4 regions of the Sporosarcina siberiensis genome follow, and region 1 is predicted to be linked to each of the others. Evidence: riboswitches for the same ligand, from Rfam matches in the RefSeq annotation. Region 1 holds a riboswitch; each other region holds the start of a gene.
The links. Region 1 has a riboswitch for S-adenosylmethionine ahead of ACFSFY_RS10440 (2,3-diketo-5-methylthiopentyl-1-phosphate enolase). Riboswitches for the same ligand answer to the same signal wherever they lie in the genome.

Region 2: it holds a riboswitch for S-adenosylmethionine, as region 1 does, so the genes downstream of both, ACFSFY_RS08355 (PLP-dependent transferase) here and ACFSFY_RS10440 (2,3-diketo-5-methylthiopentyl-1-phosphate enolase) in region 1, are expected to answer to the same signal.
Region 3: it holds a riboswitch for S-adenosylmethionine, as region 1 does, so the genes downstream of both, ACFSFY_RS16765 (MetQ/NlpA family ABC transporter substrate-binding protein) here and ACFSFY_RS10440 (2,3-diketo-5-methylthiopentyl-1-phosphate enolase) in region 1, are expected to answer to the same signal.
Region 4: it holds a riboswitch for S-adenosylmethionine, as region 1 does, so the genes downstream of both, ACFSFY_RS07875 (O-acetylhomoserine aminocarboxypropyltransferase/cysteine synthase family protein) here and ACFSFY_RS10440 (2,3-diketo-5-methylthiopentyl-1-phosphate enolase) in region 1, are expected to answer to the same signal.

The regions. Positions count from the first base shown of each region.
Region 1 covers NZ_JBHUGI010000027.1:79,231-86,719, forward strand. The annotation lists gene ACFSFY_RS10425 (peptide MFS transporter) at 1-1,041, shown strand, start outside; gene ACFSFY_RS10430 (cupin domain-containing protein) at 1,135-1,647, opposite strand; gene ACFSFY_RS10435 (2-hydroxy-3-keto-5-methylthiopentenyl-1-phosphate phosphatase) at 1,672-2,346, opposite strand; gene ACFSFY_RS10440 (2,3-diketo-5-methylthiopentyl-1-phosphate enolase) at 2,481-3,674, opposite strand; SAM riboswitch class I at 3,859-3,963, opposite strand; gene ACFSFY_RS10445 (glycerol-3-phosphate dehydrogenase/oxidase) at 4,178-5,845, shown strand; gene ACFSFY_RS10450 (YunC family protein) at 5,893-6,195, shown strand; gene ACFSFY_RS10455 (hypothetical protein) at 6,760-7,392, shown strand.
Region 2 covers NZ_JBHUGI010000024.1:84,417-91,905, reverse strand. The annotation lists gene ypfJ (KPN_02809 family neutral zinc metallopeptidase) at 1-603, opposite strand, end outside; gene metE (5-methyltetrahydropteroyltriglutamate--homocysteine S-methyltransferase) at 745-3,036, opposite strand; gene ACFSFY_RS08360 (bifunctional homocysteine S-methyltransferase/methylenetetrahydrofolate reductase) at 3,079-4,935, opposite strand; gene ACFSFY_RS08355 (PLP-dependent transferase) at 4,954-6,078, opposite strand; SAM riboswitch class I at 6,157-6,263, opposite strand; SAM riboswitch class I at 6,373-6,473, opposite strand; gene ACFSFY_RS08350 (FtsX-like permease family protein) at 6,678-7,489, shown strand, end outside.
Region 3 covers NZ_JBHUGI010000037.1:69,006-76,494, reverse strand. The annotation lists gene ACFSFY_RS16775 (sensor histidine kinase) at 1-935, shown strand, start outside; gene ACFSFY_RS16770 (peptidylprolyl isomerase) at 1,041-1,940, shown strand; SAM riboswitch class I at 2,029-2,144, shown strand; gene ACFSFY_RS16765 (MetQ/NlpA family ABC transporter substrate-binding protein) at 2,249-3,067, shown strand; gene ACFSFY_RS16760 (methionine ABC transporter ATP-binding protein) at 3,251-4,264, shown strand; gene ACFSFY_RS16755 (methionine ABC transporter permease) at 4,268-4,939, shown strand; gene ACFSFY_RS16750 (alpha-hydroxy acid oxidase) at 4,955-6,103, shown strand; gene wrbA (NAD(P)H:quinone oxidoreductase) at 6,202-6,867, opposite strand; gene ACFSFY_RS16740 (DUF3238 domain-containing protein) at 6,931-7,489, opposite strand, start outside.
Region 4 covers NZ_JBHUGI010000021.1:97,611-105,099, reverse strand. The annotation lists gene ACFSFY_RS07885 (glycine betaine uptake BCCT transporter) at 127-1,614, shown strand; gene ACFSFY_RS07880 (Ldh family oxidoreductase) at 1,708-2,775, opposite strand; gene ACFSFY_RS07875 (O-acetylhomoserine aminocarboxypropyltransferase/cysteine synthase family protein) at 2,893-4,188, opposite strand; SAM riboswitch class I at 4,308-4,423, opposite strand; gene ACFSFY_RS07870 (hypothetical protein) at 4,573-5,781, opposite strand; gene fabG (3-oxoacyl-ACP reductase FabG) at 5,969-6,730, opposite strand; gene ACFSFY_RS07860 (NAD(P)H-dependent flavin oxidoreductase) at 6,737-7,489, opposite strand, start outside.

The sequences.
Region 1 (7,489 bases):
GACAATCGACGTGACTCTGGATTCAGTATTTTCTACATGGGTATTAACATGGGTGGATTTATTTCACCACTTATCGTCGGTGAATTGATGAAGACAAGTTTCCATCTTGGATTCGGTGTTGCTGCACTTGGTATGTTTATAGGTTTATTAGTATTTGTATTTACTAAGAAGAAAAATCTTGGACTTGCAGGTACACAAATTGCAAACCCACTTTCACCTGCAGAAAAAAAGAAAACATTTTCAATCTTTACCGTGACGGCCGTCGTGCTTGCCGGTTTCATTGCGTATGCTATTCCAAAAGGTTGGCTCACATTTGAGTCGTTCATTGCAGCTGTCGGGGTTCTTGGATTCCTAATTCCAACTGCCTATTTTATTGTAATGTACAGAAGTCCAAAAACAACTCCGGTAGAACAATCTCGAATTATTGCCTATATCCCATTATTCATTGCATCTATTATGTTTTGGGCAATTGCGGAACAAGGGTCAACAATTCTTGCACTATACGCGGATACAAGAACTGATTTGAATATAATGGGTATGCAGATATCCCCTGCTTGGTTCCAATCTGTAAATCCATTATTCATAATCGTTCTTGCTCCAATGTTTGCATGGATGTGGATGAAGCTAGGAGATCGTCAGCCATCCATTCCTAGGAAGTTTTCTTTAGGATTACTCTTTGCCGGTCTATCCTTTATTGTTATATTAATTCCTGGATATTTCGGAGATGCAAATACACTTGTAAGTCCATTTTGGCTTATACTCAGTATATTTATAGTTGTTCTCGGTGAACTTTGCTTATCACCCGTCGGACTATCCGCGACAACAAAACTTGCACCTGCTGCTTTTTCGGCACAGACAATGAGCCTTTGGTTCTTATCCAATGCTGCAGCACAAGGGTTAAACGCACAAATTGTAAAACTCTATTCTGAAGAAACTGAATTGCTGTATTTTGGAATTATTGGTGGAACTGCGATTGTTCTTAGTATCATTTTGTTCCTTATCTCCCCTATAATTTCAAGATTTATGAAGGGTGTACATTAATTTTAATTTGCAAATACTCATCCTTTGCTTAAATTTTTCCATAACAAAACCGACATTCCTTAAAGGATGTCGGTTTTGTTTTGAAACGAACTATTAATAGACTGCTACCCAACCTTCAGGTGTAACAAAAATACGAACGGCTACTACTTTGCGATCTTCCGCGAGAGTGAAATAATGGCGAATGTTTTCCGGCACGGAAATTAAATCTCCAGGAACGAGATGTACTTCAAAAAATTGTTCGTCTTTTCCTTGGATTACAAATACGCCGTGTCCACTCACGATAAGTCGTACTTCATCGTCCGTATGGTGGTGTTCCTTTTGGAAATTTACAAGCAACTCGTCCAAATTAGGTGTCGTTTCCGACAGAGAAATGATATCTGCAGTTTTATAGCCGCGCAGCTCTGAAATCGTGTCAATTTCAGTTTTAAATGCATTTAAAATACCTTGTTTATCTTCATCAGATAAGTCGAACTTTTCTCGAAGATTTTCAGGAACCTTGTTTATATCCCAGTGTTCATAGATAACTTCTTGCTGTTCTAAAAATGCTGCAACCTCTTTTTCTGATTCAATTACTATGTCCGTTCCTTGAATTGTAATCGTCGCCATTTTCATCTTCCTCTCTAATTTAAGTTATTGCTTACTATTAAATTCTGTTTCTACGATTCGTATACAATCGTAAAACGTTTCAAAAGGGTGGTAAGGAATTCCTAACTTCTTACACTTTTCGATTAAGTAGTCCCTTGCAATCACAACATCAGCAAGTTTCGCCGCTTCAAAGTCTGTCACAGAATCTCCAATGACAATACTCGTTTGTTGTTCGTTTGTTAAGTTGCGAATAATTGTTGGTTTACAACAGCCACATCCTTGGTTTGTACAATTCGCATCACATGAATGTGGAAATTCAATTTTAATATTCTCACCCAAAAAGTCACTTTCATTACAATAGACTTTATCGAAAGGACCAAATGGTTCAATCAGTGGATAAACGAAAAAATCGATGCCGCCACTTACTATATAAAGAGGAATGTCTTGATCTTTTGTAAACTGTACAAATTCAGCAAAGCCATCTCTAATTTTTGCATCTTCCAATACAAATGAAATGATTTCTTCTTTTTGAGATGTCGCGAGCAAAGAAAACATTTCCTTAACACCTTTTTGAATGGAAATTTCTTGTGCTAATATCGCGTCTTTAATTGTTTCCCAACCAGGTGGTCCAAACTTCTCCATTATATTAACGATGTTATCTTTCATTGTAATGGTCCCGTCAAAATCACAAAAGATAACGGGTCTTATTGATGTACCCAATTTTCTCAACCCCCTTCTACATATTACCGATCACCGATAATTCATAGTTCTAACTATAATAATCAAATTACAATCAGTACTTGAAGATATGTTTGTCATAATCACTACTCAATTGTGAATTTGAGAATGCTACTTTAATTCGGTTCAATTACGCCCCATTGGGTAATTGCCTGTTGCAATGGTTTAGATGTTTTTGCAGCTTCTTGTAAAGATATCTTTTGAACGCTTGCATCGATTGCAGCTCTAAAGGCTTGTGCTCCAGCAGTTGGACCATCAGAATGACCAAAAATACCCCCACCTGCATTGACTACAAGATTATCACCAAAATCATTCACTAATTGGGGTACCATTCCGGGATGAATTCCAGCAGATGGTACGGAAAACGTTTGTTCAAATCCATTCTCCTCCGTTAGTGCTTGATTAATAGCCAAAGCATCTGAGAGCGGTATAGCAACATTACCATACGGACTTGGATACAAGGAAAGATCCCCACCTATAAGACGTGTAAGCTTTCCAACGAGCAACGAGTACGAATATCCATGTCCTGCTTGTCCAGCAAGAACGCCGGATAAAGCAGAATGTGCCAATATTGGCAACCCAACATTATTATTTTCACGCAATCCTTGCAGTGCATCTAAACCATACGCATGCACATTAAATAATAATGCATTTGCTCCTAATTCAGCAGCTTGCTCCGCTTTTTCATGCAATTCATGCGTTCTTCCAGATAAATTAACGGCATACAGTGCTCGTGCTCCGGTATTTTCATAATGATTATGAATAATTTCTTTTGCAGTCGTAATTCTTTTCAAAAATGGCGTCAATTCATTTTCAAATAAAATCTCATCATCTTTTATTAAATCAATGCCGCCAGCCAGTAAATCTTCCAATTGTGAAGAGAAAAACTTTAAATCTTTACCCATGACACCTTTGAAAATGGCTTTTAACAAAGGACGATCGTATACACCTAATTGTTCACGAATACCTTTTGTACCAAATCTGGGACCTGGGAACTTACCAAGTAAATCTGCATCGAAATCCATATCGATTAACTCATATCCCTCAAAGAAAGATAATTTACCATAAACTGTGGTTAAAATTGCTGGTAAGTCTGCAGAAAAATTTGCGGAAGGATAAAATATTTTCACCGTATCTTTTAATTCGCCCTTTTCCACTGAAATTACTTCACCTTTATGTTTTTTCAATTGCTCCTGTTCAAGATGTGGAATGTCCGTCCAAGATCCAATTGTCAGTCCAAGCGCATGTTGCTCAGCAATCTTTTGTTGATTTGCATCTGTTGGAAATAAATAAGTAGCTGTTAAACCCATATTGCATCCTCCTCGATAAATCTAATAATTAGTTCGGTTGAAAATGTTTACTCTATAACTCTTTCATAGATTTTGAACTGTTTCAATCTAGAGTTAAACTTAATTTCACCTCTAACACTATCTATCTGTTTACCATAACGCTAAAAAAGACCCTATCAATTAAGAAGAGGTCTTTTCAAACAACTTCTTATCTTTTAGCTCTATTAGCTAGAAGAATTAGCACCGTGCTCAAAATGAGTCGGTTGCCGGGCTTCATTGGGCTTTTCCCTCCGCCTGCTCTGGATAAGAGTATATGTGATTTTTTTGTCTATAAAAATAGTACTTGAATTATTTCATGAAAGATTAATATTGTCAATATATTAGCAACCTGTTAAATAGTATAAATACATACATATTGCTTAACTATATCTGGTTATTCAAGTAATTTCAATAGGTATAGCCCACGGTATTATAGTATCATTTAAGTAAATCACAGAAATTATCAACGGAGGTGCACACATCTTATGAATAAACAAACTTCTAATTCTCATAGGCATGAAACGATTGCAAAAATGCAAACAGAAGAATTTGATGTATTAATCATTGGTGGCGGAGTAACCGGGGCCGGTATTGCAATGGATGCAGCAAGCCGGGGATTGAAAACGGCTCTCGTAGAAATGCAAGATTTTTCTGGTGGTACTTCCAGTCGTTCAACAAAAATGATTCACGGTGGTTTGCGCTATTTAAAAAGTTTTGAAATAAAAATCGTGTCGCAGGTTGGAAGAGAACGAGCTATCGTCTACGAAAATGGTCCGCATGTTACCACTCCACAGTGGCTTATTTTACCTATTTACAAAAATGGTACATTTGGAAAGTTCAGTTCATCAATCGGTTTGAGAGTTTATGACATGCTTGCGCGTGTTAAGAAAGATGAAAGAAAAAGCATGCTTACTGTAAAGGAAACGCTGCAAGCTGAGCCCAAGTTCAAGCAGGAAGGATTATTAGGTGCAGGGCGTTTCGTTGAATACCGTTCAGATGATGCCAGGTTAACAATAGAAGTTATGAAAGAGGCAAAAACACAAGGAGCAACAGTACTCAATTACACTAAAGTTGAAGAGTTTCTTTATACAGACGAAAAAATTGTTGGAATAAAAGTTGTGGATCAGTTGAACGGCGAGTCTTATGAAATACATGGCAAAAAGATTGTGAATGCTGCCGGTCCATGGGTTAATACAGTAAGAGAAAAAGACCTTCCTTTGGACAATAAAAAATTACACTTAACAAAAGGTGTGCATATTGTCTTCGATCAAAGTGTATTTCCATTGAAGCAGACCATTTACTTTGATACTCCTGATGGCCGAATGGTTTTGGCAATTCCAAGAGATGGTAAAACATATATCGGAACAACAGACACTGATTATGCCGGCGATTTAAAAAACCCCAAAACCACTGAACAGGATCAAAACTACTTACTGGATGCTATTCATTTTATTTTCCCGGATTTAGAGATTTCGCAATCTGATATTGAATCTAGTTGGGCAGGACTGAGACCTTTAATCCAAGAAGAAGGAAAAGATGCTTCCGAAATTTCAAGGAAAGATGAAATCTGGAAATCGAAAACCGGACTCATAACGATAGCTGGTGGAAAACTAACAGGTTACCGAAAAATGGCGGAAACGATTGTAGACTTAATAACATCCGAATACCAAAAAGAGGACGATAAAATATATTCTCCATGCAATACAAAAAACATGCCCATTTCGGGCGGTCACGTAGGTGGTTCTAAGCGTTTTGAAGCATACAAGTATTCCAAAGTTCGCCTAGGTATGGATCATGGTTTATCAAAAGAAGTCGCCTATTCTCTTGTTCAAAATTACGGTTCCAACATCGATCGTATTTTCGCGTTAATCGAGAACTATAAAACCGACGCAGAAGAGTTTGGAATGCCTGTAGATATCTATGCTCAGGTCGTCTATTCGATTGAAGATGAATTCACTTGTACTCCTGTCGATTTCTTTTGGAGACGTACCGGAGCTCTTCTGTTTGATATCGCTTGGGTACATAAGTGGAAAGAACTTGTAATCGATTTAATGTCTGAAAAACTCGAATGGAGTATTGAGCAAAAAAAGGACTTTACTGCTGATTTAGATAAACATCTGGAAAATGCTACTGTCGTTTCTGAAGAAGAGTAACCCATTGCTACTCCCCTAAATATATATAAGTGAAAGGGGTAGATTAAATGGTGTCATTGACGACTGTTATTATTGATGGGTATTCATTTACTGCAGTAACGGTTCATTTACCAAAGACTACATTGTTAACTGTTTCAAACGAAAATGGGTATATAATGTGTGGTGCACTAGATGTAGGCCTATTGAATAGGCATTTGAGTGACCGCAAAATTATAGCGGGCAGAGCAGTTGGCGTTAAAACAATTGACCAATTGCTTAATGCCCCACTCGAAATGGTTACAACTGAAGCAGAAAGTCTCGGGATTCATGCAGGTATGATTGGTAAAGATGCCTTATTGAAAATGGTGTAGCTTATAAAGGGAACCGGTATAATAAACGAAATTAAATACAAAAAAGAGTCCTAATTCGATTATGAATTGGGACTCTTCATTTTTCTAATGTAATAAACTTTAGTATTTATACACAACAGGCTTTAGATAGGCTATTGGTACTCTAATCAACTAAGTGTCTGGAAGTAATTTTTGTCGGCAAACGCACCCAAGTGGAGATTTCTTCACACGTTGATTTCCGTTCCAGACGGACGCACCCCTTTTTTTGCACAATGCTAAACGATTAAAACATCCTAATACTGAAGATACTCGATTGTATTTAACTTTTGATTGCTACAATCAATTTGTTAATTGATATTATCGCCAAGACTGCTAAAATAACTAATCTTCCGCATAAATCCCTCATAAAAGCAGATAATATGCTGAGGTGATCAGATCATGTTAAAAACAAGGATTGGTTATATTATTTGTTTTTTAATTATTTTAAGCTTATTTGTTTATAGTAAGTCCTTAAATACAAAACTAACGGAGTTATCCATCTCGCAACCGAATAATATTAAAAGTGAACACAAACGGATTGAGGAATTGGAACAACGTTTAGACAGCCTTGAACCACCTGAACCTACCACCATTCTTGATTCACCTTTCCCTTTTGAAGAGGGAACCGATGTGAATTATCCTACCGATGCCATCCCTATTTCAGAAGTGTTAAAAGAAGGAATAAAAATCCCTTTCAAAGTAATAAAAAGCGAACCAAACTATATTAGACCAATTTACGAAGAACACTGGCATAGCACGACTGGAAGATGGAGCTATATTCCTTCTCGAATACACTATTCTCTCCACCGAATGTTCCCTTATTATTCCATTGGGATTTCAGAAGAATTACATTTTACACAGAATGTAGGTATTGCTGCTAATACTGCAATGAATGAAACTGACCTTGACCTGTATATAGTTGTGTTTCAAACAAATATCACAGATGTTTATACAAAAGGAAATCAAGTTGTTGTTGTTGGAACACCTAAACGAACAGGAGTAGAGGTTATAAACATTAAAACAGCAGATATACACCCGAGTAATAAAGAGAAGCTTTTGTTAGTTCAGGTAGCAACTAATGAAGAAGAACTTGATTATTCTTTAATTCGTTATGAATCACCCGATTTTTGGTTGCAGACAAAACAAAGAAATGAACGTGAAAAGTCTGAAATAGAGTGAACCTTTGCCTTATCAAGTAAGTTGATAAGGTCATTACTTTATATAATCATTCTTCTTCAATTCTTTGGCCCGTTTGTTATAAGGTGCAAGCCCTGTG
Region 2 (7,489 bases), on a different contig from region 1:
AGCAAAATAATCTGCTTGCAATTCAAATCGTACTTGGTATTTATTAAATTCTGTTTCGCTTAGTTTTTGTCGAAGTGGCATAATTTCATCAGTCGTACCTAACAGAGTTTGAACATGATGTCCGACTTCGTGAGCAACCACATACGCCATTGCAAAATCCCCTGGTGCCTTAAATTTTTCTTTCAAGTCATTATAAAAACTGAGGTCAATATAGAGTTTCTGGTCCCCAGGACAATAAAATGGACCTACAGATGCACCTGCTGCACCACATGCTGATTGAACACTTCCTGTATAAATGACAAGAACCGGCTCTTCATAAATAAGACCATTTTCCTCAAAAATATCTGTCCAAACATCTTCAGTATCCGATAATACAACCGAAACCAATTCCACTAACTCTTTTTCCTCCTCCGATTCTACATAGGGTGTACTACTGTCCGAATTGGGTTGTATATTATTTAAAACTTCTCCCGGATCTCCCCCCATAAAGGTAATGATAAGAACAATTATTATTCCACCAATACCGCCTCCCATTAACGTTTTACCTCCCATACCTCTACGATCTTCAACATTAGTACTTCGTTTACGACCTTTTGTCTTCATTTCATACCTCCTAAAGTAAACTCTTAACTGTAAGATTGAAAAAGATTATTTCATAATACAGGTATACCCGAAATACAAAAAGTTAGTGCATTCTATTGAAATAAAAAAACCACTTCTCAATTAAGAAGTGGTAGTAGAACATTATTTTACAAGTGCAAGTTGTTCTGCTCTAATTTCTTTAGCAGCTTCGACCATTACTTTTAAAGCTGCAATTGTTTCTTCTTCATTTCTCGTTTTAAGTCCGCAATCTGGATTGATCCAAAACTGATTAGGGTTAATCGTTTTTAATGCACGATTTATATTCTGTCTTAACTCATCTTTACTCGGAACACGCGGACTATGAATATCATATACTCCTAATCCAATTTCTTTATCATAAGTGTTTTTCTCAAATGCTGAAATTAGTTCTCCATGGCTTCTGGAAACTTCAATTGAAATTACATCTGCGTCTAGCGCACTAATCGAGTCGATAATTTCGTTAAAATCAGAATAACACATATGTGTATGGATTTGCGTGTCATTTTCAACAGATGCAGTTGAAATTTTAAAAGCATGAACGGCTGCATCTAAATATCCCTTTCTGTCTGAAAGATTAAGTGGAAGTCCTTCTCTTAGTGCTGGCTCATCCACCTGAATCATGTGGATACCATTCTTTTCGAGTTCCTCTACTTCATGACGTAGTGCATACGCTATTTGATTTAAAACTTCAAAACGAGGAATATCATCCCGTACAAATGACCAATTCAGAATAGTTACTGGACCTGTCAACATTCCTTTAACCGGTTTTTTCGTTAACGATTGTGCAAAGACACTTTCTTTCACCGTAATTGGCTGACTAAAAGCAACATCACCCAAAATAAGCGGTGGTTTTACACAACGTGATCCATATGATTGAACCCAACCAAATTGGGAAACAACGAATCCATCAATCTTCTCCCCGAAATATTCCACCATATCTGTTCTTTCAAATTCACCATGAACCAATACATCTAGACCAATTTCTTCTTGAATATCTATCCATTTTGAAATCTGATCTTTGATAAACTGTTCATATTGCTCTGCAGTGCTCTCTCCTCTCCTCCATTTAGATCTTTGCTTACGCACCTCTGCTGTTTGTGGAAGACTCCCAATCGTAGTTGTAGGAAGAAGTGGTAAATTAAAACGCTTTCGCTGAGCAAGAATTCTTTCAGCAAATGGTGCTGCTCGATTTACATCACTTTCTGTCAAGTTTTTAATGTTACCTTTAACTACCACGTTTTGACGATATTTAGAATTGTTAAGAGTAGTAAGAGCGTTCTTGTTTTCTTCTAGCTCTGTTGCAATTGTTTCCTTGCCATCTTGAACCGCTTTTGTCAGATGAACAATTTCAAGTAGCTTCTCATCTGCAAACGAAAGTCCGCCTTTGATCACATTGTCCAATTTCGACTCAAGTTCAATACTTACTGGAACATGAAGTAATGAAGATGATGGTTGTATAATCAGACGATCTTTCTCTACATGGGATTGAATTTCATCCAACAGCGAAAGTTTTACATCTAAATCGGATTTCCATACGTTTCTACCATCAACGACACCTGCTAATAAAACTTTATCCTTTGGAAATCCAAACTTTTGGAGCAATTCAATTGTATTGCCATGAACAAAATCAAGACCTAACGCATGCACAGGAAGTGCTGAAACCTCTGCATAATTTGCAACCTTCTCAAAATACGTTTGGACTATGATTTTCAAACTTGGAACAGCCTCATGAATTGCGGTATAGGCCTTCTGTACAGCCTTGTGTTCATTTGCCGACAGTTCGCTTGTAAATACTGGCTCATCTATTTGAACCCACTCCGCGCCTGCTTCTGCAAGTTCTTTTAACACTTCTATATATAGCGGTGTAAATTGTTCTACTGTCTCTTCGAAAGGAGTATCCCCTGATGATTTAGCTAGTTTTATAAATGTGATTGGGCCCAGAAGAACTGGTTTACCGTTAATCCCTAATTCTTTTTTTGCTTCTCGATAAAATTCTAGTGGACGATTCTCAACCAATTTTGGCGTTACATTATCCAATTCTGGAACGATATAATGATAGTTTGTGTTGAACCACTTAGTCATTTCTGAAGCAATTGCATCTTTATTACCACGGGCTATAGCAAAGTAGGTATCTAATGGAACTTTCCCACCAGCATACTCGAAACGGGTCGGCACAATTCCGAACATTATTGATGTATCTAGTACATGATCATATAATGAGAAGTCACCTACAGGGATTAAATCAATACCGATTTCCTTTTGCTTCCGAAGATTGTCTAGACGTATTTCTTTTGTCTTCGTTAATAATTCGACTTCTGAAATTGACCCACTCCAAAAACTTTCTAATGCTCTTTTCCATTCGCGCTTTCCACCAATACGTGGGTATCCAATAGTTGAACTTTGTACTTTTACCATATCATCCATCTCCTCAGTTTTATGTTTTAGTTGTTCTGTTTTTTAGTTCAATGTCACCAATGCTTTCGCTACTGCCTCTACATTTACTTTACTTTTTATATAATTTGTCAATTTAACCGTTATGTCATAGCGAGTAAAAGGAGTGATTAAATAGATTCCATGAAAATACTCGAGTGCAACATCAATGAGCTCTTTTGATATTTCAATTCCTTCACGTGTTGATTGTTCACGGTCATTTGTAAACAAAGCCATTCTTGCTCGGACCTCATCCGTTAATTTAATACCTGGGACTTCATTATGAAGAAATTCGGCATTTTGAGTTGAAGTTAAAGGCATAATTCCAATATAAATGGGTGCTTTCAAATGTTTAGTTGCTTCATAGACAGCAATAATTTTTTCAGGACTGTAAATTGGTTGCGTAATAAAGTAATCCGCACCTGCTTCAATTTTCTTTTCCAGACGTAGTGTTGCTCGATCTAGATTACGTACGTTTGGATTAAATGCAGCCGCAACTGTAAAATTCGTCTTTTGTTTCAAAGACTTTCCTGAGGGTGATATTCCAGCATTAAATTGTTGAATCATTTCAAGCAAACCAAATGATGTGACATCAAAAACTGAGGTTGCTCCAGGGAAATCGCCTATTTTTGTAGGATCACCCGTAATCGCTAGTAGTTCAGTTATGCCTAAAGTATGCAAACCCATAAGATGTGATTGCAGGCCTATTAAGTTTCGATCCCGGCAAGTAATGTGAACAAGTGGCGACACGTCAAATTTCTGTTGAATTAATGAACCCATTGACGCATTACATATTCTAGGACTTGCAAGCGAATTATCTGCAAGTGTAATGGCATCCACACCGGCTTTTTGCAATGCTTCTGCACCTTGAAAATATAGGTCAGTATCTAAATGTTTTGGTGTATCAAGTTCTACAATAATAGAATGTCGTTCTTTCACAATCTCTAGTAAACTGGGTTTTGTTAATCGCTTTTGCTCTGAAACATTCACTTTAATTTCTTCTGTTTTAATGATTTTTTCTGTAACAGGCTTTCTGTTGATGAAACCCTCTGCTAATGCCTGAATATGCTCAGGTGTTGTACCGCAACATCCACCGATAAGATGAATCCCTTCACTACGGAAACTCTCTGCCTGCTCTTTAAAATACTCCGGTTTATTCTCATAAAATAATTTCCCATCCTGATAGCTAGGCAAACTCGCATTTGGATACACTGCAAGCATTGCACGTTTTGGGAGGGGTACGAATTCCAATGATTTAAGCATATGATAAGGGCCGAATTTACAATTGATACCAACAACGTCTGCTCCCAATTCCTCCAATTTTAAAAGGGAATCTGCAAGCGTCATCCCATTTTGCAAGACCCCAGCTTCTTGCATTGAAACGTTCGCGATGATTGGTAGGTCTGATACTTCACGAGCAATTTTAAGTACTGTTGTTAACTCATCAAAGTCATAATAAGTTTCAAGAATTAATCCGTCCACCCCTTCAAGAAGAAGGCAATACAATTGCTCTCTAAAACTTCTCTTGATTTCCTCTTTAGTTCCAATTTCAGTTTGGGAGCCGTGAATACCTCCAATTGTTCCAAGAATAAATGTATCTTCCTTTGCTGCTTGTTTTGCTAATTTAACAGCAGCTTGATTGATTTTTTTCACTTGATCTTCTAAACCGTATCTTGAAAGTTTAATATAATTTGCACCGTATGTATTCGTTTGAATAACGTCGGCACCCGCTTGAATATAAGCTTGATGTATATGAAGAACTTGTTCTGGGTGTGTCAAGTTCAACTCTTCAAAACAGCGGTCCACTCCGTGAGAATATAGAAGGGTTCCCATTGCGCCATCGCCAATTAGTATGCGTTCCCTCATCGTTTTTAGTAAATCCAACCAATTCACTTCCCTTTCCTAAACTTCAAGATTCAATAATTTTTCACACTCTTGAAATGCCTGTTGTAAATCTGCAACCAAATCTATTTCATCTTCTATCCCTACAGAAATTCGAAGCAAACAATTGGTTAGTCCATATTCCTTTCGGATATCTTCAGGTATCTCTGCATGCGTTTGCGTTGCGGGGTACGTAATAAAACTCTCCACTCCACCCAAACTTTCCGCAAATGAAAACAATTTCAGCGACTTTAAAAATGTCGACACCCATTCTTCTTTTGCTATTAAAAAGCTAACCATACCTCCTCTTCTAGGATAAAATACATCCGTTACTGAAGAATGGTCTTCTAAAAATTGTTGAATGATAAGAGCATTCTTTTCATGTTGGTTCATACGCAGTGCAAGTGTCTTTAAGCCTCTAATTAAAAGCCAACAATCAAAAGGAGCTAGGATAGATCCACATGCATTGTGTAAATACTTTAATTCTTTGCCTAACTTTTCTCCTTTTGAAATAACGAGACCAGCAAGTATATCGTTATGACCCCCTAAATATTTAGTTGCACTGTGAATCACAACATCTGCACCTTCTTCAATTGGACGTTGTATATAAGGAGTATAAAAAGTATTATCTACAATTAATAACAGCTCATGTCTCTCAGTGAATTTGGCCGTTAACGCTATATCTGTTTCCTGCATCAGCGGGTTTGTCGGTGTCTCAAGAAAAACGGCCTTTGTATTTTCCTGAATATATTCGTTAAGTTGCTCTTCTTCTCTCCCGTCCCAATACGTAAAAGTAAAACCATAATTCCTCTCAAATAATTCAAACATTCTATAAGAGCCACCATAAAGATCTCGAGAGACAATAAAGTGCGAATCTTTTTCAAACATTGAAAATACAAGTTGAACTGCACTCATTCCGGAACTACAGGCAAATGCATCGTCACCACTTTCAAGACTTGCGACTGCTTCTTCTAATACATCTCGCGTAGGACTTCCAGTTCTTGAATAAGCATAACCTTGACCGAGTCCAATTTCATCATGATGATATGCTGTTGAAAGATAAATCGGAGTACTTATAGCACCATGCTTTTCATCTTTTCGATTACCTATTTGTACGAGTTCTGTCTGTTTACTAAAATGAACCAAAAACAATCCCTCCTTTGAATTAAAATCTTACAAATAAAAAATCATCTCCCTCAAATGCATAGGAAGATGACCAAATAAAACTCATCTTCCAAGTCGTTGATAGACTTGCTGGAATTAGCACCTTTCCATAAATGGGGGTTGCTGAGGCGTCATCGGGCCAGTCCCTAAACCTCTCTAGATAAGAAAACTATTCAATTTTAGATATCGATTTCCAAACTCTCTAAATTAATTTACTAAATAAAAAATCCCCTTCATTATAAAAGAAGAGGGTTTTGCAAAATTCGCGTTTTTCTCTTCTCATCTCCAAGTTATTAACTACTGGAATTAGCACAGTACTATAAAAGTCTGTTGCTGAGGTATCATAGGGCCAGTCCCTTCACCTCTCTGGATAAGAAAATTTCTATTAAGTTATTGATGTTCACATTACACGTAACATTTGAAAGTGTCAAGCAATTTTAAAAAGTGGGAAACCTTATAATTAAATCTCTTTTTCGATTTTTTAATATTTCTTCATCATAGAAAAAGTGTACTCAAGTTAATGTTCCGTTCATACTCGAGCGTTACACTATATTAAGAAGCTAATTTATGGAGGAGATTTTATGTATATTGCATGGAAAGAAATCAAAAAGAATAAGACACGTTTTATAATATTAGGATCGATTGTATTTCTGGTTAGCTTTTTAACCTTTATCATATCAGGATTATCGAACGGGTTATCACAAGATAATGCCGCCTTAATAAAAAATCTATCTGATGGTCAATTTTATATGAATTCAGATGCCGATGAAACGTACAATCTTTCACGAATAGATGTCAATGTGCAAGACCAAATCCTTAGTGAACAAAAGGATGCAGCGGCATTTTCTATTCAAATGGGATTTTTAAATGATCCAGAAGATAAACAACGAAGTGTTGCGTTTGTAACATCGACTGAATCGAATCTGTTCCAAAAAGTAAAAGATGGAGAAATAATATTAGATCAATCATTGGAAGATGCAGGAATTAGTATTGGCGATGTACTTACAAACAATCAGTTCAGTGGTGAATTTATTGTAAAAGGTTTTGTAGATCAAGAAAAATACAGTCATGCGCCTGTTGCATACATTAATATGGAAAACTACAAAGAAATCTATCGTGTTAATGAAATGCAATTGGTATTTATTCCAGGACAAGATAAGGGTCAAACGTACACTGGGCTTCAATCTTTTTCTAATAAAAGCTTTTTAAACACTATTCCTAGTTACAGTGCAGAACAAATGTCACTAAATATGATTGTTTGGTTTTTAGTTGTCATTAGTGGTATGTTGTTCGCTATTTTCTTCTATATGATGAATGTACAAAAAATAGGATTATACGGAATTCTTAAAGCGATTGGAGTAAAAACAAGCTCATTATTTAAAATGATGTGGAC
Region 3 (7,489 bases), on a different contig from region 1:
AAGTCATCTCACAAATGAATAACTACTTAATATATACGACAATTATCGCACTAGCCGTGGCCTTTCTTTTAAGTTGGATACTGTCTACGTTCCATGTAAAACGCATCAAACGGCTAAGAGAAGCAACTTCAACTGTCGCCCACGGTGATTATTCTGTGCGAATCCCACATACAGACTTTGATGAAATCGGAGAACTTGCGGGGGATTTCAATGGAATGGTTGAAAAACTAGATCTTTCGATGGAAGAAATTAAAAGCCTTGAAAATAGACGGCGCCAGTTTATGGCTGATGTTTCCCATGAACTGAGAACACCACTTACGACAATCCGTGGAGTGATTGATGGGTTAAAAAACAATATGATTGCCGAAGATGAGAAGGAAAAAGCACTTGGACTGGCTCGAAATGAGACCATGCGACTCATTCGCCTCGTTAACGAAAATCTAGATTATGAAAAAATCCGTTCGAACCAAATAACACTTAACAAACAAAGTATTCAACTCGTAGAGCTATTGAATATTATCAAAGACCAACTTGACGGTGCTGCAGGTGAACGGAATAATGTGATTCTTATCGTCTCTGAACCAGATGTAACTGTCTTTGCTGATTACGATCGTCTTACCCAAATTTTAATTAACATTACAAAAAACAGTATTCAATTTACAGAAAATGGGACAATTACGTTAAGAGGAACCGCACTGAAAAATGAAACGATGATTGAAATTGAAGATACAGGGATAGGAATCGATCCTGCGGATATCGAAAAAATATGGAGTCGTTTTTACAAAGCAATCCTTTCACGAACGACAAATCCTTACGGAGAGTTTGGTCTTGGCTTATCCATTGTGAAACAACTTGTTACAATGCATGATGGAACAATTCAAGTTACGAGCGCGACGGGAAAAGGGACAAAATTCACCATTATAATCCCCCATTAAAGTTCACAAAATTGCCATGAGTTTATGTGGTTATTTTCCCGTTAATAGTTTGTTCATAATTGCAATGTATGATAAGTTTATATCTAACGAATTGGAGGCAATATAATGTTTAAGAACTGGAAGAAATCACTACTAAAGGCAGGTATACTCTCCTCTCTCCTAGTCGTTGCTGTAGGTTGTTCAAACGAAGAATCGATTGCATCAGTTGAAGGGGACAAAATTACCAAAGATGAATTATATGAAGTTCTCGTACAATCTCAAGGAGAACAAGCACTTTCCGCACTAATTGATGAAAAAGTCATTGCACTCGAAGTGAAAAAGAAAAAAATCAAAATTTCTGACGAAGACATTGATAAGGAACTAGAGACATATATTGAAAATGCTGGCGGTCAAGAAGCATTTGAAGCTACTCTAGAACAGAATGGTATTACAGAAGCTCAGCTTAAAGAAAACATTGTTCAATACTTATCAATCCGTAAATTGATTGAACCTAGAATTGACATAACAGACGAAGAAATTAAAGCGTACTTTGATGAAAATAAAGCGCAATTGGATCAGCCCGAATCCGTTGAGGCGAGCCATATTCTTGTAGAAGATGAAGCAACAGCAAAAGAAGTTGCACAAAAGATTGCTGATGGCGATGATTTTGCAGCTTTAGCAAAAGAATATTCTACAGATGCTTCCAATGCTGAAAAAGGTGGAGAACTTGGATTCTTCCCACGCGGAAAAATGGTTCCTGAGTTCGACGAGGCAGCATTTTCTATGAAACCAGATACGATAAGTGATCCTATTAAAACAGATTTCGGATACCATATTATTAAATTAACGGATAAAAAAGAAGCAACAGAAGCTGTTTTAGAAGACCATAAAGAAGATATAAAAGAAGGACTTTTCGAAGAGAAATTACAAGCTCAGTATGTCGAATGGTTAGACGAAGTACGAGCTGATTATAAGATTGAAAACTCTTTAGAGAAAAAAGAAACAAAAGATAAAGAGAAAAAGTAAAACTTTAACAACATAAAAACATTGACATCCTCTGATAACTAATGTAAATTATGCTCATGAGTAATTATTGATAACCGAATAGCAACATCTCTTATCAAGAGTAGCTGAGGGAAAGGCCCGTTGAAGCTCGGCAACCACCTACTGTGAACAAACAGTAGAAAGGTGCTAAATCCTACAAGACATTTCTGTCTTGAAAGATGAGAGAGGATTATCGTATTTCCTATTGTATAAATACGCCTCTCTATTTCTGATAGAGAGGCTTTTTGTATTATTAAAAATTAACTACACAACATTAGGAGGAATTTTATATGAAAAGAATTGTAGTTCTATTATCATTAGTCTTGTTAATTGGTGTCCTTTCAGCTTGTGGAAGTAAAGACAAAGAAACAGGTAAAGCATTAAGCGAGGAAAAAATCGTCGTTGGTGTTACAGCAGGTCCACATGAGCTCGTAGTAAATAAAGTGAAAGAACTTGCTGCAAAAGAAGGTTTAGAAATTGATGTTAAAGTTTTCACAGAATATATTTTACCAAACACAGCATTATCTGAAGGAGATTTGGATATCAACAGCTTCCAAACACTACCCTTCTTAGAGAAAGTAAACAGTGACCGTGATTTGAATCTAGTCCACGTCGCAAAAACTATTTTACTTCCAATGGGTATTTACTCAGACAAATTCGACAGTATTGACGATATCCCTGACGGAGCATCTTTCGGAATGCCAAATGATCCAAGTAACGGTGCACGTGCTCTGATTGTATTAGAAGCGGCCGGCGTGATTACACTAAGAGATGAAGATAAAACTACTGGAACAGTACAAGACATTGTAGAAAATCCGAAAAACTTGAAATTTGTTGAATTAGAGGCATCACAACTTCCTAAACAACTTATTGAATTGGACTTTGCTGCCATTAATACAAACTTTATTTTAGCAGCTGGTAAAAACCCAGTCGAAGATTCCATCTTCTTAGAATCTAAAAGCTCTCCTTACGTAAACTACATCGTTGTACGTGAAGAAAACAAAGACGATGCTGTCGTTAAAAAGTTTGCTGAACTCTATCAATCCGATGAAGTAAAAGAATTCATAAAAGAAGAATTCAACGGAACAATCCTCTCAAGCTGGGAATAACAAAAGCTGAAGCGCCTGGTAGACCCGACAGGCACTGGAAGACAAGAAAGAGAAGTTGCGCACTTTGACTTCTCCTTCTGTTCTGAAGTGACCCGAGGGGCTAGGCGCTGAAGGCTATACGGTAACAAAAGCGGATGTGCATCTCTCATTAAGCAGTTTTTTCTCTAGAAAGGAATGAGTGTCATGATTAAATTAAACAATGTTTCAAAAGTGTTTGAATCGAAAAGTGGAGATGTCAAAGCAGTTAGCAATGTCAATCTTCATGTGAAAAAAGGTGAAATCCATGGTGTTATCGGGTACAGCGGAGCAGGAAAAAGTACACTTATCCGATGTGTCAATTTACTTGAAAGACCCACTGTTGGAGAAGTATTTATTAGTGGAACAGAAATGACAACCCTTCCTTTGAACAAACTGCGTGAAATGAGACAAAACATTGGTATGATTTTTCAAGGGTTTAATTTATTAAAAACGGCAACGGTCTTCGAAAATATTGCGATTCCACTTAAATTGCTCGGGCTCGATAAAAACGAAGTTGAGCTGCGCGTCGTGAAATACTTGGAAATTGTTGGCTTAACAGATCGTCAAAAGGCATATCCAAATCAATTGTCTGGTGGACAAAAGCAACGCGTCGCTATCGCTAGAGCTTTGGCACAAGAACCAAAAATTTTACTTAGCGATGAAGCAACAAGTGCTCTTGATCCTGAAACGACAGAATCGATTTTGGATTTACTGTTGAAAGTAAACGAAGAGCTCGGCATAACCATTTTACTCATCACACATGAAATGAATGTCATTCAAAAGATTTGTGATTATGTGTACGTTATTGAAGGCGGAGAACTCATTGAGCACGGGTCTACGATAGACTTATTTGCAGCACCGAAAGAAGAAACGACTACGAAGTTCTTAAACACTATTGCTCAGCGTAAAATTCCTACTTCATTAGTACAACAATTAAATCTTACTGGTAATGTTTCAAGATTAACTTTTGTCGGTGAAGCAGCAGGACAACCACTGATTGCTTTAGCAACCGAAAGATTCAATGTGACTCCTAATATTTTATCGGCGAATATTATTGAACTGAAAAACGGTATCGTCGGTAACATTGTCATACATCTTGTTGGTGAAACAAATAACATCATCAATGCTATTGAGTTCCTTAAAGAACAAGGCGTTGGTGTTGAGGAATTGGAGGGATAATGAATGGATAAATATGAAGAGTTCATGACTAAATGGTTACCAGTAATCGGAAAATCAATTGTAGAAACTTTTCAAATGACCATCGTTTCCCTACTGATTTCGATTGTCATCGGGGTATCGCTTGGAATTATATTAGTACTTACACGTCCAGGTCAATCTTTTGAAAACAAATGGGTCTATCGTTTACTAAATCTAGGCGTTAATATCATCCGTTCCATTCCATTTATTATTTTATTGTTTTTCATCCTACCCTTTACTAAGTTTATTGCCGGAACGACGATTGGCGTTCAAGGGGTTATCGTACCTCTTGTAATTTACACAGCACCCTATATCGCAAGACTTATGGAAACTGCGTTACTTGAAGTCGATCAAGGCGTAATCGAAGCCTACACTGCAATGGGTATTAAAAGAAGATCTATCATTTGGAACGTTTTACTTAGAGAAGGAAGATCTTCAATCATTTTAGGCTTAACGATTGCAACGATTAGTTTAATTGGTGCAACGGCAATGGCTGGTCTTGTTGGAGCTGGGGGTCTTGGAGATCTTGCGTATAGATATGGGCATATCCAATACGAAGTGAACGTTATGTATGCAGTTGTCTTTATACTGATCATTCTCGTACAAACGATACAAGTTGTAGGTACCTATTTTGCAGCCCGCCTTAAAAGGGATTGAAAGGATTGAATGTGCATGACTCGCAAAAAAAGCAACGACTCTTTTCTTCAAACAATGTCTTCATCTACAGATGAACAGTTCCCTATCAACTTTAAAGCATTGGAAGAAAAGGCAAGTACTTTATTATCTAAAGGAGCCTTTGGATACATCCAATCTGGTGCAGGAGGAGAAGAGACACTGCAAAAAAACACGTCCTCCTTTTCAAAACTTTCGATTGTTCCAAGATTTTTAAACGATGTATCTACTGTGGATACGAGCATCACATTATTCGGTCGTACATATCCACAACCTTTTCTCTTGGCACCGGTAGGTATGTTAAAACTTGCACATGAAGATGCCGAAATTGCGGCAGCTAAAGCAGCAGCAGAATACGGAATTCCATATATCCAAAGTACAGTTTCAAGCTACTCGATAGAACAAATTGCGGCAGAAACAGGCACGAGCCCAAAATGGTTTCAATTATATTGGTCCAACAATAAGGAGATCTCTTACAATATGGTTCGTAGAGCTGAAAAAGCTGGCTATGAAGCAATTGTATTGACCGTTGATACGGTTATGTTGGGGTGGCGTGAAGAGGATTTACGAAATCAATTCTCTCCACTTAAATTAGGTCTTGGAAAAGCAAACTATGAAACCGATGATGTCTTTTTAGCTGGTTTACCAAATAAAGAGGAAGAAACCATTATTCAAGGTATTGTCGACAATATCCATCACCCTACACTAAATTGGGCAGATGTTGCCGAACTGAAAAAGAGAACGTCCTTACCAATCCTATTAAAAGGAATTCTTCATCCGGACGATGCACTTTTGGCGATTCAAAACGGCATCGACGGTATTATTGTTTCAAACCACGGTGGAAGACAGCTTGACGGGGTGGTATCGAGTATCGATGCCCTTCCTGCAATAGTAAATGCTGTGAATAAGCAAATCCCAGTTTTGCTTGACAGTGGAATTCGACGGGGTGCAGATATTATTAAAGCCATTGCCTTGGGAGCCGACGCTGTGTGTATAGGCAGACCTTATGTGTACGGCCTTGCTGCGGGTGGACAACTCGGAGTAGAAAAAGTAATTGATGGGTTTATTCAAGAAACGAGTATTTCAATGGCATTGACCGGTGTTGCAAAAGCACAGGATCTTCGCAATGTGACGATAGTGAATTCATAACAAGACATTTTTAATAAAGAAGCAAAAATCCGACCTATTTAAGGTCGGATTTTTTGTTGTACGCATATGAAAAAACCCATTAACTCTAATTTTTATAATTAGGCATTTAAAACTTTTAAGGCCTGTCCTACGCTTAGCGTACGCATCGCCTGATATTGAACAGCCGCTTTTAGAGCTGGAATATCATCCGTGATTTTTCCTTCCGAGCTTACAGTTGCACTTGTTCCGTAAGGATTCCCATTCGCCTCACCTGCAACAGCATCTGTGTAGCCTGGTGCTGCTACGATTGCACCCCAATGATACATTGTCGTATAAAGTGAAAGAATCGCTGCTTCTTGACCGCCATGTAGATTTTGAGCAGAGGTCATCGCACTTACTGCTTTATTCGAAAGCTTTCCTTGGAACCAGAGTCCGCCCAATGTATCGATAAAACTTTGCATTTGACTCGTAATATTCCCAAAGCGTGTTGGCACACTAAAAATCAGGGCATCTGCCCATTCCAGATCCGCTTCAGTTGCAACTGGAATATCCTTTGTCGCTTCCATATGCGCTTTCCAACCAGGCGTTGAATCGATTAACGCCTGAGGTGCTGTTTCGGGTACTTTTACGAGTCTCACTTCAGAACCTTCTGCTTTCGCTGCTTCTGAAGCCCATAGTGCCATTTGATAATTCGTACCTGTTGAACTGTAGTATACAATTGTGGTTTTCGTTTTTTCTGTTTCCACAACATCCATATTTCCAAGCAGTCTGTATAGATATCCCATTGCTTCTTCACCACTTTCCAGCATTAGTGTTCTATTATACCACTTGAAGGACTGTATGCTTTTCTATTCAAAATTTGAGTGCCGCCAGTATTGCCAAGCCGTTATTTCTGACATCCAGGCAAGTCCCTTACTTTCAGCTAAATGGATTGGCATCCAGTTTTTTTCACTTCCACGAGACATATATATTTCATGATGTGGTGCTTGGTCATGGAATCCAGTTATATCAAATGTACCATTTCTTTGCATAACCGCTCGAACTTCGTAGTCAATTTCTGGTGCTGTAACGAGCGGGTTCCCGACAGAATGAGTGAGAAGAAATCCAACTTCTTCTTCCTCATGATCCAGTCTTACGAGTTTGATACCGTCGTAAGAAGCAACTGCCTTTTGCCGGAATCTTTTTGCCCGGTTATAGGAGACCGTTTGTCCAATCTCTTTTGTAAAGGTCAACGGCGTCTTAGGTTTATCATAAGCAAGTTCGATATCGACACGCGTCCTAAAACGTTCAGCTTCTGAATCAAAGTCCCGATTGTCTCCTTTAAAATAGTGATCCATTGCTAGTATATTAGGGTTTTTTATCCACTTTTCTTTTATAAATGTTGTGTACCTAAATTTCCATCGATTT
Region 4 (7,489 bases), on a different contig from region 1:
TGAATTTAGGTTTAGGAGGTACACCATAAAGGGAATGGTAAATGTATGAATGATTTGCAATCATATAAAAGAACGAGTATAGTTGGAAAACGTTTCTAAAAACTAAAAGCACTTCAAGGGGGAAATATGAAGAACATATCAAAGGTCTTTTACATTACAATTTTTTTAGTCATTTTAGCGGTCGGGTACGGCGCGCTCTCACCTGAAAATTTTGAAGTCGTTACTTCAAACATTAAAAATTTTATCGCTGACACTTTTGGTTGGTATTACATAATACTTCTGTCATTTCTATTAGCTTTAAGTATATTTTTAATTCTAAGTCCTTATGGTAAAATCCGGCTTGGAAAAGATACTGATCGACCACAGTTTTCCACAATCACTTGGATTGCAATGCTTTTTTCTGCCGGCATGGGAATCGGGCTCGTATTCTACGGTGCTGCTGAACCACTATCCCACTTTGCTGTTAACCCAGCAACTGCAGAACCAGGAAGCGCTGAAGCTTTCAAAGAGTCCCTTCGTCAAACCTTTTTTCACTGGGGTTTTCATGCATGGGCAGTATATGGAATCGTAGCATTGTCACTCGCTTTCTTCCAATTCCGAAAAGGACAACCCGGTTTGATATCAGCCACTTTGAAGCCCTTATTCGGTAAAAAGATGGAAGGTCCATGGGGCACACTAGTCGATGTACTTGCAGTTTTCGCCACTGTCTTCGGAGTTGCAACATCACTCGGGTTCGGTGCTGTTCAAATAAATGCCGGATTAAATTACTTATTTGATGTCCCAATAGGAATCCAATCGCAGCTCATTATTATTGCAATTGTCACAGTATTATTTATCATATCCGCATGGTCTGGGCTCAGTAAAGGGATTAAATACTTATCGAATTTAAATCTCGTCCTTGCAATTGCACTACTTGCTTTAGTTGTTATTCTCGGACCTACTTTACTCATTTTCAATACGTTTACCGACTCAGTTGGTGGTTATTTATCAAGTCTTATCGAGTTAAGTTTCAGAACGTCTCCACTTAATGCAGAAAACCGAGAATGGTTAGACGCGTGGACTATCTTTTACTGGTCATGGTGGATTGCATGGGCACCTTTCGTCGGAATGTTTATAGCCCGTGTATCAAAGGGTCGTACGATTAAAGAATTTTTATTCGGCGTTCTCGTCGTTCCAACAGTTATTGGTGCATTTTGGTTTTCTGCATTCGGATCAACGGCTATTAATATCCAAAGTACAGGTATTCAAGATTTGGCAAGTGCATCCACAGAGCTTGTTGTCTTTGAAATGTTTAACACAATGCCGTTATCGCTAATTCTTTCGTTTGTAGCAATCTTATTGATCATCTCGTTTTTCATCACATCGGCAGACTCAGCAACTTTTGTCTTAGGTATGCAATCGACAAATGGGTCATTAACTCCGCCAAACACGGTGAAACTAACTTGGGGTATCATCCAATCAACAATCGCAGTAATTCTTTTATCTGTAAACGGTCTTACCGCCTTACAAAATACGATCATTATCGCAGCATTACCCTTCTCTTTTGTCATAGTCTTAATGGTAATTGCATTAATGAAATCATTAAAAGAAGAACTAAAATTAATGAAAAAGTAAACAAAAAACAATTCCTTAACAGGAATTGTTTTTTTGTTTAAAGAGAATTGCTCAATTGTAAGCACGTCTATTTCTATAAGTTCCGAAATTCATTCATTTTGAACTTGCATCCGTTAGATACTCTTCTATTGAAATATTATATTTATGCCCAAGCTCTTGCAATTCATTATAAATCGCTTGTGTTAAAACAATACCTTCCTTCAAGCTCTTCTCTCTTTTGATTTGTTCTATTTCTCCAGGCATATATACTTTCTGATGAGCGGCACTTGGAGGACTTGTGACCGTTTGTGTAATGCGATCATCCATTCTCTGTTTAAATGTATCCAAATCCATGAAACTTTCAATATCAAATACAATAAATGTGTGACCTAACTGTTGTGGTCTCGTGTCATTGTACATTTGTGAAATATGTTCTCCAAACATGGCTCCGGTCATTACGCCGGTCATTATATCAATCATCATCGACAGCCCAGACCCTTTAGATCCAAAAGGAAGCAGAAAACCATCCAGGGCTTCTTGTGCATCGGTCGTATCATGACCGTCTTCTGTAATAGCCCATCCTTCTGGAATTTCTTCTCCATTCTTTGCAGCTAAATTAATTCTCCCTCGAGCTACATTACTAGTTGCCATATCCAAAATTACGGGCTCATTGTTCGAAGGAACGGCAATAGAGATTGGGTTCGTCCCTAATGTAGGTTTCTTCGCTCCCCATGCAACCATTATTGGCGACGTGTTCGTCATAGCGATTCCTAGACAACCTGCATTGGCTGCCATTCTCGTGAAATATGAAGCGGTCCCAAAATGATTTGAATTACTAACACCTACAAATGCACTACCATATTTCTTTGCTTTTTCTATCGCATTTTCCATTGCAATTTTCCCTGCATATTGACCCCAACCGTTATTTGCATCGTATAGCGTCGTTGTTTCAGTTTCTCTTAATACCGTTAACTCCGTGTGATTTTTAATCACTCCATTTTCTAATCGACCTATGTAATCCGCTAATCTTGTAACTCCATGTGAATCTACTCCCATCACATTCGCATCGACTAAACTATCCGCTATCACTTCAGATTCATTCTTTGGTATACCGAGAGCTGTAAATACTTCATAACAAAACTTTTTCAACTGTTTCACAGGTATTCTTTTTTCTATATTCATTGTTTTAAGTCCCCTTTGCATTCGTTTTCATCATTTGATACTAGGAATTATAGATGGAATCTGCTGTACCACCAACAAAAGAGAGACGAATAAACCGTCTCTCGCAATATACTCTAATCACACCGTCACTGGAACTGCCTTCTCAATCGCTTGTTTAAGATCTGCAATGATATCATCAACTGATTCTAGGCCTACTGAAAGTCTGATAAGCTCTTCTGTAACACCAGACTTCTTCAAATCTTCCGGACCTAGTTGTTGATGTGTTGTCGAAGCCGGATGGATGATTAGTGATTTTGCATCCCCTACGTTCGCTACATGCGACCAGATATCCACATTGTCAATTACTTTTCTACCCGCATCACGGCCACCTTTAATGCCGAAAATCACGATAGAACCAAAACCATTCTTCAAATACTTCTTAGCAAGATCATGTGATGGATGATCTGTATTACCTGTAAAAGTAACCCATTCCACTGAAGGATGATTCTTCAAGAATTCAGCCACTTTAACCGCATTTTCATTATGTCTTGGAACACGCAAGTGAAGCGTTTCTAACCCTTGCAAGAAGTTGAATGCACTGTCAGGGTCGAGACATGGTCCAAAGTCGCGTAATAACTGTACGCGCAGTTTTGTTGCGAATGCTGCTGCCGCTGCGTCAATTCCGTAACGCAAGCCACCATACGATGCATCGGGCTCTGTAAATCCTGGGAATCTACCTTGTGTCCAATCAAACTTTCCAGCATCGACCACAATTCCACCAATAGTCGTACCGTGGCCACCAATCCATTTCGTTGCGGAATGAATCACGACATCCGCTCCAAACTCAATTGGATTTGAACCATATGGTGATGGGAATGTATTGTCAATCAGTAACGGCAATCCGTTTTCATGTGCAACTTCTGCTACAGCTTCGATATCAAGAACGTGAAGACCTGGATTTCCGATTGTTTCTGCAAAAATCGCTTTCGTTTTATCCGTAATTGCAGCCCGGAAGTTTTCTGGATCCGTCACATCAACAAACTTCACAGTAATTCCATAACGAGGAAGTGTAACCGCAAATAAGTTATATGTGCCACCGTACAAATTACTTGCTGCCACTATCTCATCACCAGTACCTGCAACATTCAAAATTGAGAAAGCAATTGCGGCCATTCCCGAAGAAAGAGCTACCGCAGCCGTTCCGCCCTCGAGAAGCGCTAGGCGTTCTTCAAACACAGCTACCGTCGGATTCGTAATTCGTGAGTAGATGTTTCCAGCTTCTGATAAACCAAATAAGTTTTGTGCATGTTCCGTATCTCGAAAAACGAAAGAAGTTGTTCTATGAATTGGCAACGCACGGGATCCAGTCACCGGATCAGGCTTTTGTCCACCGTGTAGTAGAAGTGTTTCAGGTTTTAGGTTTTCGTTTGTCATTGTCATTACCTCCAGTAGTTTTTTAGATGAAAAATATAGTGCGGAGGCGTTGGGGGTTCCAAGGAATAAAAAATAACCCCCTTCGCTTAAGAAGAGGGTTACGCTTTCGCAAATTCCTCCCCTTATCTTTCAGTCCGTTTACACGAAACTGTAGGAAGTAGCACCTTTGCAAGTTGGTCACTTGCTGGTTGCTGGGCATCGTAGGGCCTAATCCCTCCGCCGCTCTTGATAAGAGTGTTGTTGTATTCAGTTTTCCATCTTGTTACATAGTATAGATGTAGTCGCAATATAAAGTCAAGTGTTTATTTAAAAGTTTCTGAAAACTAATTCTAAAAAAAGACTTTTAGTCTAAGCATACTTACTTTTAATGAAAATACATCCTTTTTAAAACATATCAATAATATATATGTAACCAAATGCCATTAAAGTAATTACTAGAAAATACAATCCATTCCATTTAAACGCAACGGTAAAACCATCTTTTTTTACATTCTGGCTTATTATAATGTTCATCGCATTTAAAGGACTAATAGCAGCTGATAGCATCCAACTAAAAATACACATAAAAGCAATAGGTAAAGGATTAAATGGAATTCCTGATTCAATAAGCGTTAATAAAATTAAAGGTATTGAAATGATTTGGTGAACTCCAATCATTGCTACCCCGGTCACAAACAAGAGGATAAACAAAAACAATACAGCAAGTGATTCATTTACTGACCACTCTATTGCGCTTTTTAGCACATTAATAAAAGGTGTATTGGCAATTGCATTCCCGAAAATACCCGCACTTAAAAATAGGGAGATTTCCATTCTAGATCCAATTAACAAACGGTCCTTATAGTGCAAATACTCTTCTCTAACAACAGCCCATTTATTACGCAGAACAACCCAAACAAATGGAACCAAAACACAAATAAAACTAACCAATAACAGCATTGGTTTATGAAGCAACGATTCCATACTAATCAATAATAGAATCAACCCTAAAACAAATACTATAAGAAAAAATATGTTCTTCAAACCATTCTCATCAGGCTTCAATTGTCCAGGCTCTTGTAAAAGTGTATGAGTAGTCGCTTTCGGTCTCAGTAAAAACAAACCTACAACAGCTTGCATAAGTGAAAACGTAATTCCTACTAATATATAGGACATATATTTAACTTCTAATAAATAGATTACAATACCTACTGAGGCAAAAAATGGTGACCAAAGAACGGCAGGTGTAAACCCTAAGTAGTAAGAACGAGACAACATTTTGGGCTCAATTTTAACATCTTTTACAAAGTCATGCACGATGCGTATCGCACCCATATTTAATATAGGTGCTAACAGCATCATAAAAGAACTCATACTATAAAATGTTTTACGTTCATCATTTTTATTGTTTGATAACCCGGAAACGATAGTATCAATTATTCCTTCTCTTCTAAGCGGGATTGACAGCAGAGGAGCCAATATTAGGATTGCAAGCAGTGGAAGGTTTTGTGTAATCCCCTCAAACAGCTGAAGTCCCCTATTGCCATTTATAAAATGTATAATCATTCCCGTAGTAAAAAGAAATAATGTGAACAGCCTTCCTTTGATCTCCATAGAAAAAACAACCGTTAGAAAAGTAGCTACTGAAACTATAGTAAACAAAACAGTTATCAAAGGGTGGGAAATATACGCATTTATCATATATGTCAAGCACATTAACATGATGAGAGTAAAGCGTATCATGTTACACCTACTCTCTTTCTTATTAATATAAGTTTCAATAACTTCTCAAATTTCTACTTTATGCTTTGGGACCACCGGCAACATATAAAACTTGTCCAGAAACGAAAGAGGATTCTTTACTTGCAAAGAAACAAACTGCGTGAGCAACATCTTCCGGCATTCCTGCACGTTTCACAGGGATTTGTTTGGCCTTTTCTTCAACCAACTGCTCAAATGCTATGCCATTACGTTCAGCCACAGATTTCGTCATTTCGGTAACAATGAAACCAGGAGCAACTGCGTTAACCGTAATGTTATAACGCCCTAGCTCCAATGCTAATGTTTTTGTAAAACCTTGGATACCGGCTTTGGCCGTTGCATAGTTCGCCTGTCCTCTATTCCCTAAAGCAGAAACGGACGAGAGATTAATGATTCTACCGTACGCATTCTTCACCATGAGTTCTTGTGCATATTTACTACAAATAAATGCTCCCTTTAAATGGACATTCATTACTTGGTCCCAGTCTAGTGTGCTCATTTTGAATAGTAAGTTGTCCCGTATAATCCCTGCATTATTCACGAGAATATCTACTCTATTATGTGTCTTATTAATTTCTGCAAATACTTTCTTCACATCTTCTTCAGCTGTAATATCGACGACATACTTTTCAAAGGAAATTCCCATCTCCCTAAACTCAATAGCCGTTGCATTTAAGATACTTTCATCCACATCTAAAAGACATACATGACCTCCTGAAAGGCCAATCTTTTTGGCGATTTCTTTACCAATGCCTTTACCTGCTCCTGTAATAACTGCTACTTGATTTGTGAAATCAGTCAAAGTTTTTCACCTTTTTCCCATTGTATTCATCGTCAAATAACTTAATTGATTGCGATAGTCATAAACAATTTCTTCTATGATTTCAGCTACAGTTTTTACTTCATCGATAAGACCGATCGTTTGCCCAAGTGCGATTACTCCTGTATTTAAATTACCCGTATCAATTAGCTCTTTATACGACTCCCCACTTATATAAGGGAAAATCTCTTCGAAGGTAGCACCTTGTTTTTCCAACTCTTCCAACTCAATAGAATGATTGGTCTTCATAACTCTGGCGGTTTTCCCAATCGATTTCTTCACCATTACAGTATCTGTTTCAGACAAACTCTCCAAATAATCTTTTACATTCTGATGGAGTCTAACTTCTTTTGACATTAAGAAACGGGTGCCCATTTGTACGGCACCTGCACCTAATGCTACAGCGGCGAGTACAGACTTACCCGTTGAGAATCCGCCTGAAGCGATAACTGGAATCGAAAGCTCTTTTACCGCTTTTTGAATAAGAGTTAAACTGGTTGTATCTTCTTTACCTGGATGTCCACCACATTCATAGCCATTTACCACAACTGCATCGCAGCCCAACGACTCTGCTTTTTTTGCAAAACGAACAGAAGGAGCAACATGAATAACTTTTACATTTGCTTTTTTCAGGTCATCCATATACTGTTCAGGATTATTTCCTGAAGTAAATACGATTTTAACGCCGGACTCAATTACACCTTCAACGAATTCATCCATTGGTCTTCGAATCCCAATCGC